2 regions of the Glutamicibacter sp. 2E12 genome follow, and region 1 is predicted to be linked to the other one. Evidence: riboswitches for the same ligand, from Rfam matches in the RefSeq annotation. Region 1 holds a riboswitch; the other holds the start of a gene.
What was found. A riboswitch is a leader RNA that binds a small molecule or an ion and turns the genes downstream of it on or off. The one in region 1 is predicted to bind thiamine pyrophosphate.

Region 2: linked by a shared signal. The riboswitch ahead of thiO (glycine oxidase ThiO) and the one ahead of ACP3TE_RS12150 (ECF transporter S component) in region 1 are both predicted to bind thiamine pyrophosphate.

Annotation. Positions count from the first base shown of each region.
Region 1 covers NZ_CP188297.1:2,599,208-2,603,084, reverse strand. The annotation lists gene ACP3TE_RS12155 (ATP-binding cassette domain-containing protein) at 1-1,169, opposite strand, end outside; gene ACP3TE_RS12150 (ECF transporter S component) at 1,166-1,774, opposite strand; TPP riboswitch at 1,840-1,961, opposite strand; gene ACP3TE_RS12145 (DUF4235 domain-containing protein) at 2,046-2,288, shown strand; gene mnhG (monovalent cation/H(+) antiporter subunit G) at 2,345-2,749, opposite strand; gene ACP3TE_RS12135 (monovalent cation/H+ antiporter complex subunit F) at 2,749-3,015, opposite strand; gene ACP3TE_RS12130 (Na+/H+ antiporter subunit E) at 3,017-3,646, opposite strand; gene ACP3TE_RS12125 (Na+/H+ antiporter subunit D) at 3,655-3,877, opposite strand, start outside.
Region 2 covers NZ_CP188297.1:2,932,239-2,936,115, forward strand. The annotation lists gene ACP3TE_RS13800 (mechanosensitive ion channel) at 1-634, shown strand, start outside; gene ACP3TE_RS13805 (GNAT family N-acetyltransferase) at 718-1,746, opposite strand; TPP riboswitch at 1,757-1,861, shown strand; gene thiO (glycine oxidase ThiO) at 1,859-2,956, shown strand; gene thiS (sulfur carrier protein ThiS) at 2,983-3,228, shown strand; gene ACP3TE_RS13820 (thiazole synthase) at 3,231-3,877, shown strand, end outside.

The DNA.
Region 1 (3,877 bases):
TGCGCGCGGCTGGGAGCGAAAGCCAGCTCTTCCCGAACGCTCTGGGTCACGAATTGGTGTTCGGGTTCCTGGAACACCGAACCGATCCGCCCAATCAATGCACCGGCCTTCCAGGCAAACGGGGAGTTGCCCAGGCCGTCGGCCAGTTGCGCGGTGGCCGCCAACCCGCCGTCGGCCGGGACGAGCAATCCGCCCAAGGTCAAGGCCAGCGTCGACTTTCCAGCGCCATTCTCACCGCGAATCACCGTCGCGGTGCCCGCTTGCACATTCACGTCCACCGCTTGGGTGCGCGGTGCCGTGGCGGTGCGGGCGGATACCAGCTGCTGCGCTTCCAGCAGCGTGGCACCGGCACCGTTCGTTGCCCGAGCCACCTGCGGGAAGTAGCCTGGAATCCACAGCCCGGCAGCAGCCAGCTCCTCGCGCACCGTTTCATCGGTGTACAGCTGCTGCGGGTCCAGATCGTGCGCGACTCCCCCACCGGGCTGCAGCACGATAACCCGGTCCACATGCTGCGCCCAGGCTTCAATCCGGTGTTCCACGACGACCAGCGTGGCACCGGAAAGCCGGGCGGCGTTCAGCACCGCATCGCGCAAGAGCTCAATGCTCTGCGGGTCCACATTGGCAGTCGGTTCATCGAGCAGCATGACGCTGGGTTCCATGGCCAGAATGCCGGCCAAGGCCAACCGCTGTTTCTGTCCGCCGGAAAGTTGCTGGGTGCGGTGCTCGAAGGACAGCGCACCCAGACCCACAGCGTCCAGCACTTCGGGGATCCGCTGGCGGATCAGTTCGGGATCCATTCCGAGATTCTCGGCGCCAAAGGCCACGTCATCGGCGACCCTGCTTTGCACTACCTGGGTTTCCGGGTCTTGCTGCATCAAGCCCACCGGGTGGCTCCGGATGAAGGCATCGCTGCCATCTATGAGCAGCCGGCCAGCGACCTGATCGTCCTCATCCGCTTCCAGCAACCCGGCCATCGCGTGCAGCAAGGTTGACTTGCCGGCGCCCGATGGACCGACCAGCAGCACCTTCTCACCGGCGTGGATCACAAGGTCCAGTCCCGAGATGGCAGGATTCTTCCTCTCGGAGTGCTGCCAGCCGAACCCCGTTGCGGTGATGGCGGCACCGCGCTGGGTCAGCGAGGCTGCGCCGGAATTGGCAAAGGAACTCATTTTGCGCTTTCCAGGTGAGCACGCCGGCTCGGCAGGGCGCTCAATGCACCGGTCTTCGCCAGTCCACACGTGGCCAACCAGGACAGCAGCCCTGCGATGACTACGCCGGAAATGCCGGTGGCGATCACGTGGAAGATCTTCATTCCGGCGGTGTACTCAACATAGTAGGCCAGGATGTAGGCCTCGGAAATGCCGGCGAACAAGCCGGCGAACAAGCCTGCCAGCAGCGCCACGCCCAGGTTCCACTTGCGGTAGCGGAATGCTGCGAAGACCAGCTCTGCACCCAGGCCCTGGACCAGGCCGGAGATCAGTACGGTCAAGCCGTAGTGCGAGCCGAGCAGCGCTTCAACCACAGCGGCCAGCAGCTCGCAGTAGATTGCGGCGCCTGGCTTGCGGATGATCAGTGCGCCGAGCACCGCCGGGAAGAGCCACATGCCGGTGAGCAACGCGGTGGCTGGCGGGAAAGCCGCAAAGGCGAGCGAGAACAGGCCATAGCCGGCACTCCACGCCCAGAAAATGACCCCTGAAGCGACGGCGATCACCGAGGCGACGACGATATCAACTACACGCCAGCCGGTACGCTGCTTCGAAACTGTTTCGTTCATTGCTGGTCCTCCTGTGGAAAGGAGGGGAGATGGACGGAATGAGGGCATACTGCCGCGCCTATCCGCATCCGAGATGCTCGACTTCCTTCGCCGGTACTAGCCGGGGCAGGTTCGAGGGTCTGCGATCTATCGCACTCTCAGCGTCTTGCGACTTTTTTAAAAGTCTGACGCTCCCCTGTCGGAATAATTACTGCTCCCCCACCATACCGCAGGTATGCTGGGCAGAGGAACGATATGTCAAGAGCTTGATCGCGAGGAAAAAATGGATAAAGTGCAGAAACTTGCCACTACCGGTATCACCGTTGGCGCTGGCATGCTCGGCGGCAAGCTGGTTGATTTCCTTTGGTTGAAGGCAACCGGCAGCAAAGCACCACGCAAGGGCACTGAGGAAGCAGCGGAAGCTTCTTTCCGCCGTGCCTTGGGCTTCGCAGTCGTTTCGGCCCTGGTCGCAGCAATCCTGCAGACCGTGGCTGACCGCAGCGCCAACAAGGTTGTTGCCAAGTTCACCAAGTAAGCTTCGGCGTTGAGCCAAAAGCGGGAGCCGCCCAGAGGGGCGGCTCCCGCTTTTTCTCAATCTTGTTCGTCTGGCGATCCGGTCTTGGAAACCGGGGTGGTTCCGGTCGGCGGTGTTCCGTTGACCTTGTTGACCACGTGGCTCAGCTCATCGGAGAACAGGGTTTCCTTGGCAGCGTGCTTGGTCCGGTAGCCGGAACGGCCAATCATGTGGGCCGAAACCGGTGCGGTCAATAGCTGCATTCCCCAGGCCAGCACGAGTACCGGGACCACAGCCCAGCTGCGCAGGTAAATGGCCAGTCCAGCGAAAATCAGCAGGAAGCCGAGTACCTGCGGTTTGGTCGCTGCATGCATGCGGGTGAGCATGTCCGGGAAGGTCAGCAAGCCGATACCTGCGATCAATGACATCAGGCAGCCAAGGATCAGCAGGACGGCAACGAGGACATCGAGGAAGATTTCCATTAGGCGTTCCTCTGATCCGAAACGAAGCGCGAGACGGTCACCGAACCGATGAACCCGAGCATGCAGGCGGCCACGACGAACAGCAAGTAGTCGGTGTGCTTGTGCAGCACCATTTCCAGGCACAGCGCGGCGGAGATGATCAGCAGCATCACGTCCAGGGCCAGCACCCGGTCAAGGATTGACGGCCCCTTGGCAACACGGACCAGGCAGGCGACAGCACCGAGCCCGAGCATGATGCCGCAGATCCAAATGACGATATCCAGCATGTTACCCCTTCCTCGCATCAAAGTTCGGTCCGCATTCGCTCTTGATCGCTTCGTACTCGTCTCGGCTGCCAATAGCCATGATCAGCCGGCGTTCGATGTCCCGGATGCCGGCACGCGCCTTCTCCACGTCCGCAGGCGACTCGATGTCGATGTAGTGCAGGTACAGCGTCGACGAGCTGCGGTCCACGTCGATCACGAAGGAGCCCGGGATCAGCGTGAGCACGTGTCCCACGGTCATCACGATCAGGTCCGAGTCGGTGCGCAGCGGGACCGCAATGACCGCGCTGCGGGTGCGCTTCCCGCGGACCAGCGCCAGCCAGGCCACATGGACGCTGGCGGCGAAGACCTGTCCGAGGAACCAGATGAACAGCTTCAGGCAGTACCAGGCATTGATCCGGCCCGAAAGGACCACCGGCGGCAGCGGGAACAGGTTCACGATCAGCAGCGCGATGATCACGCCGAAGACCATGTTCCCCAGGGAGAAGTCCTGCCAGAGAGCACCCCAGACAAAGAGCAGCAGCAGAAGCAGCGGCCATTCCTGCTTGAGTGTCGCGCGGTGGCGCACACCGGAGGTATCCAGCGCATCGTCAATGCGCTGGTCACGCGGTTCAAAGTTCTTGTTCGGCATCATCCCTCCAATCAGAATGGCAAGATCGAGCTGATATACGGTTCGCGGGCGATCAGTTCCGCAGCCACCCGCTGGCAGAATTCGAAGATCGGCCCGGCAAAGACGGTCAGGGCGATGCCCGCAAGCACCAGCGAACCGGTGGCGTAGCGCATGCCCCACGGCAAGGAGTCGGCTTCCAGCTGCTTGGCCAGTTTCAACCCCAAGCGGGGGTTCTGCGCGCCGCCGGCCAACGTC
Region 2 (3,877 bases), 330 kb from region 1:
TCAGCAGATGCTGCAGCTGGTCTTCACCGCAATCCCGCAGGTCATCATGGCCTTGGTGCTCTTGGCCGTGGGTATCCTGATTGCCAAGTTCGTCGGGCAGCTACTTGAATCCTCCCTCCACGGCGTGGGTACCGACACTGTTGTTGCCCAGTGGGGCGTAGTTCCCGAGGGCAAGAGCGCTTCGGGAATCATCGCTGGCATCGTCAAGATTGCTATCGTGCTGTTCTTCGGTGTGATGGCGGCCCAGATGCTGAACTTCCCAGCGATCACCAATATCCTCAATGAGATCCTGGCCTTGGGCGGCAAGATCCTCTTCGGCGCAGCAATTATCGCCGCAGGTTTCGTCATCGCCAATGTGATTGGCCGCTTCTTGGGTGACACTACTGCTTCGAAGATCATCCGCTACACGGCAATTGCGCTGTTCGTGGCGATGGGCCTGAAGTACATGGGTATCGCCGATTCGATCATCAACATGGCCTTCGGCGCAATCGTCATTGGCGCAGCATTGGCAGCGGCTCTGGCCTTTGGCCTCGGCGGTCGTGATGCTGCGGCCCGCACGCTGAAAAAGATGGAGGCCCAACAGGCCACCAATGGCCCGGACTCGACGCCACCGGCATCGAACCCAGGCATCTAACCACGCATCACAAAACCTGAGGGACAGATAAGAAGTCGCGGAATCCAAGACCGGATTCCGCGACTTTTTTGATGCCCGCCAAGCTACTGCTGCGTGCCCCACGGCAAGGGCATGACCGCAGAGCCGCCATCGGTACGCAACCGTGCGTAGGTGTGCACATCGATGCGTTCTCCGGCAACCAGGAATTTGCCCCGTTCGACACCTTCGTGCAGGAAGGCGTTGCTTTCTGCCACATGCTTCGACCCGGGATTATTTGCCCGCAAGCCCAGCTCCAAGCGGTACAGTCCCAGCTCGTCGAACAGGTAATCCACTAAGGTTGCCACGGCGCGGGTGGCCAGCGACCGGCCCCGGTAATTCTGGTTCATCCAATACCAAATCCACGCGTTCCGATTGGCCGGGTCTACCGTACCGCACACCAGTCCCACCAGCCGATCCCGATATGCGACGGCCAACGCCTGCTGGCGTTCCCCGGCCTCCAGCAGTGCGCGCACATACGACTCAGCCTTTTGCGGGGAATCGGCGTCGCCTTGGCGCAACATGTCGGGGTTCGAGGAAAATGCCTCGTAGACCGCTTCGGCATCCGAAAGGCGCAGCCGGCGCACCGAGAATTCACCGTCGGCATGCACGGCTTCCTCCGGTCCTGCAGATGGCTGCGGATGAGCGGCGGCCGTGCCCTGGTGGAAGAGCAGCTGCCAGCGGCCCTGCTCATGGATCCACAGTGAACTGCGTTCGCTGGGGGAACCGGCGAGCAGCTTCCAGCGCAGCAGCACCAGCTGGTCTGAAAGCTGGAGAGCCACCGGGCTTTCGACTTTCAACGCCCCGGCATCCCGTGCCGGCTCCCGGGCCAGCTGGGCAATGATGGCCTCGCGATCATAGACTCGCCCGCTGGCTCCCACCTCGGCGAACCGAGGATGCAAGCGCCGCTGCAATTGCTCCTGGCTATGGCGTTGGCTGGATTCCAAGAGTTCTTGCTCCAACGAGATGATGGTGCTGGATAGCGCAGAACCTTGGGGAAGCACGATAGGGAAGTCATGGAATGCCATGTCAGCAAGTACATCACAGAAGATGACGGAACTGCGTTCAATGAAGTTCGACTTTATGAGCTGCATCATGCTTATAATCGCTGTAATCCGCGGGAGCCTGAATCGACCAGGCTGAGAGGGCACCGAGCCGACCGCTACACCTGATGCGGGTCATGCCGCCGTAGGAAGGAAGCGTGCCCTTGTGCATGTCAACATTGTTGGCGCCGGGATAATCGGCCTGGCCGTCGCGTTCGAGCTGGAATCACGCGCACACACCGTCACCCTCATCGATCCGGCACCCGGCCAAGGTGCAAGCTACGCGGCAGCAGGAATGCTGGCCCCGGCAGCTGAAACGGTCTGGGGCAATGGCCCGCTGCACCAGCTGCTTGCCGCCTCGAATGCCGCCTATCCGCAGTTCATCGAGCGCATCGAATCGGCCACCGGGCAACGCCCGGACTACTTGCAGAACTCCACGCTCGTTGTCGCCGCAGAGCCTGCGGACCGCGAAGCCCTGCACGAGCTGGCCGAACTGCAGATATCCCTCGGCCTGTCAGCGCAAAAGCTGCTGCCCAGCCAAGCCCGCAAGCTCGAACCAGCCTTGGCCGCCAATATTGCCGGCGCGGTCCTGTGCCAAGATGACCACCAGGTCGACCCTCGATCCATCGTCAAGATCCTGTTGGAGCATCTGCGTCCGCACCTGGTCGAGGAACGGGCGCAGGCACTGGTGACCGACGGGAAGCGGACCACCGCTGTGCGGACCGCATCGGGCCGAATCCTCGAAGCGGAGCAGACCATCGTGGCCACCGGTCTTGGCACCCTCGATGGCTTGAACGAACTTCCGCTGCGCCCGGTCTACGGGGACATCCTCCGGATCCAGGGACCAGCAGGCCCGCCGCTCATCACCCGCACCATCCGCGGCATCGTGCACCGGGAACAGGTGTATCTGGTGCCGAGAAGGGACGGCAGCCTCGTCCTTGGCGCCAGCGTCCGTGAAGACCGGCAACAAGCGGTGAACATTGGCGCGATGCACCTGCTGCTGGACAACGCGAGAAAGCTGGTCCCCGGCATCAGCGACTGCACGCTGAACGAAGCAACGGCCCGGGCACGTCCCGCCACGCCAGATGACCGGCCGCTGCTTGGACGCCTTGATCCAGGGCTGCTGCTCTGCACCGGGTACTCCCGGCACGGCGTGCTGCTGGCTCCGCTGGGCGCAACGCTCACTGCGGATCTCGCCCACGGCCACCAATCCCACCCCTTGCACCAGGCTGTGGATCCCCACCGCTTTGCCAACGCAACCTAGACCGCTCACCGAACGGAGCAGCAACCATGACAAGCATCGGCATCAATTTCAATTCACGGCAACTGAACCTGGACGAAGGAACCACCCTTCGCGAATTCATCAGCACGCAAATCGGCAAGGAACTGGACGCCAACTCGGTGGCCGCTGACGGCAGCAAGCTCGGAGTTGCCGCCGCCGTCAATGGCGCTGTCGTTCCACGCAGCGCCTGGAATAGCTACCTGCTGGCCGAAGGGCACAGCATTGAACTCGTTACCGCGGCCCAGGGAGGCTAGGCATGGAAACGCGCAACATCACCGAGCTGGACATCCACAGCGACCCATTCCAAATCGCCGGACGCACCTTGTCCTCGCGCTTGATCCTCGGCACCGGGGGAGCGAGTTCGCTGACCACCCTGGAAAGCGCCCTGCGGGCCTCCGGAACGGAACTGACCACCGTGGCCATCCGCCACTTTTCGGCGGCCGGCGCAGGCAACGTGTATGAACTGCTGCAGCGCAACAACGTGATTGCGCTGCCCAACACTGCTGGATGCTTCACCGCCCGCGATGCGATCCTCACCGCGCACCTGGCCCGTGAAGCTCTGGAAACCAATTGGATCAAGCTCGAAGTAATTGCCGATGAGCACACGCTGCTGCCGGACCCGCTGGAACTGCATGCGGCCACCGAGCAACTAGTGGCCGACGGGTTCCAGGTCTTCGCCTACACCAATGATGATCCGGCACTTGCCCAACGCCTGCAAGACGCCGGGGTTGCGGCAATCATGCCGGCCGGAGCGCCGATCGGCTCGGGCCTGGGGATCCTGAATCCGCACAATATTTCCACCATCGTCTCCCGCGCGCAGGTACCGGTGATCCTTGACGCCGGGGTGGGCACCGCCTCGGATGCGGCCCTGGCCATGGAGCTCGGCTGCGACGCGGTGCTGCT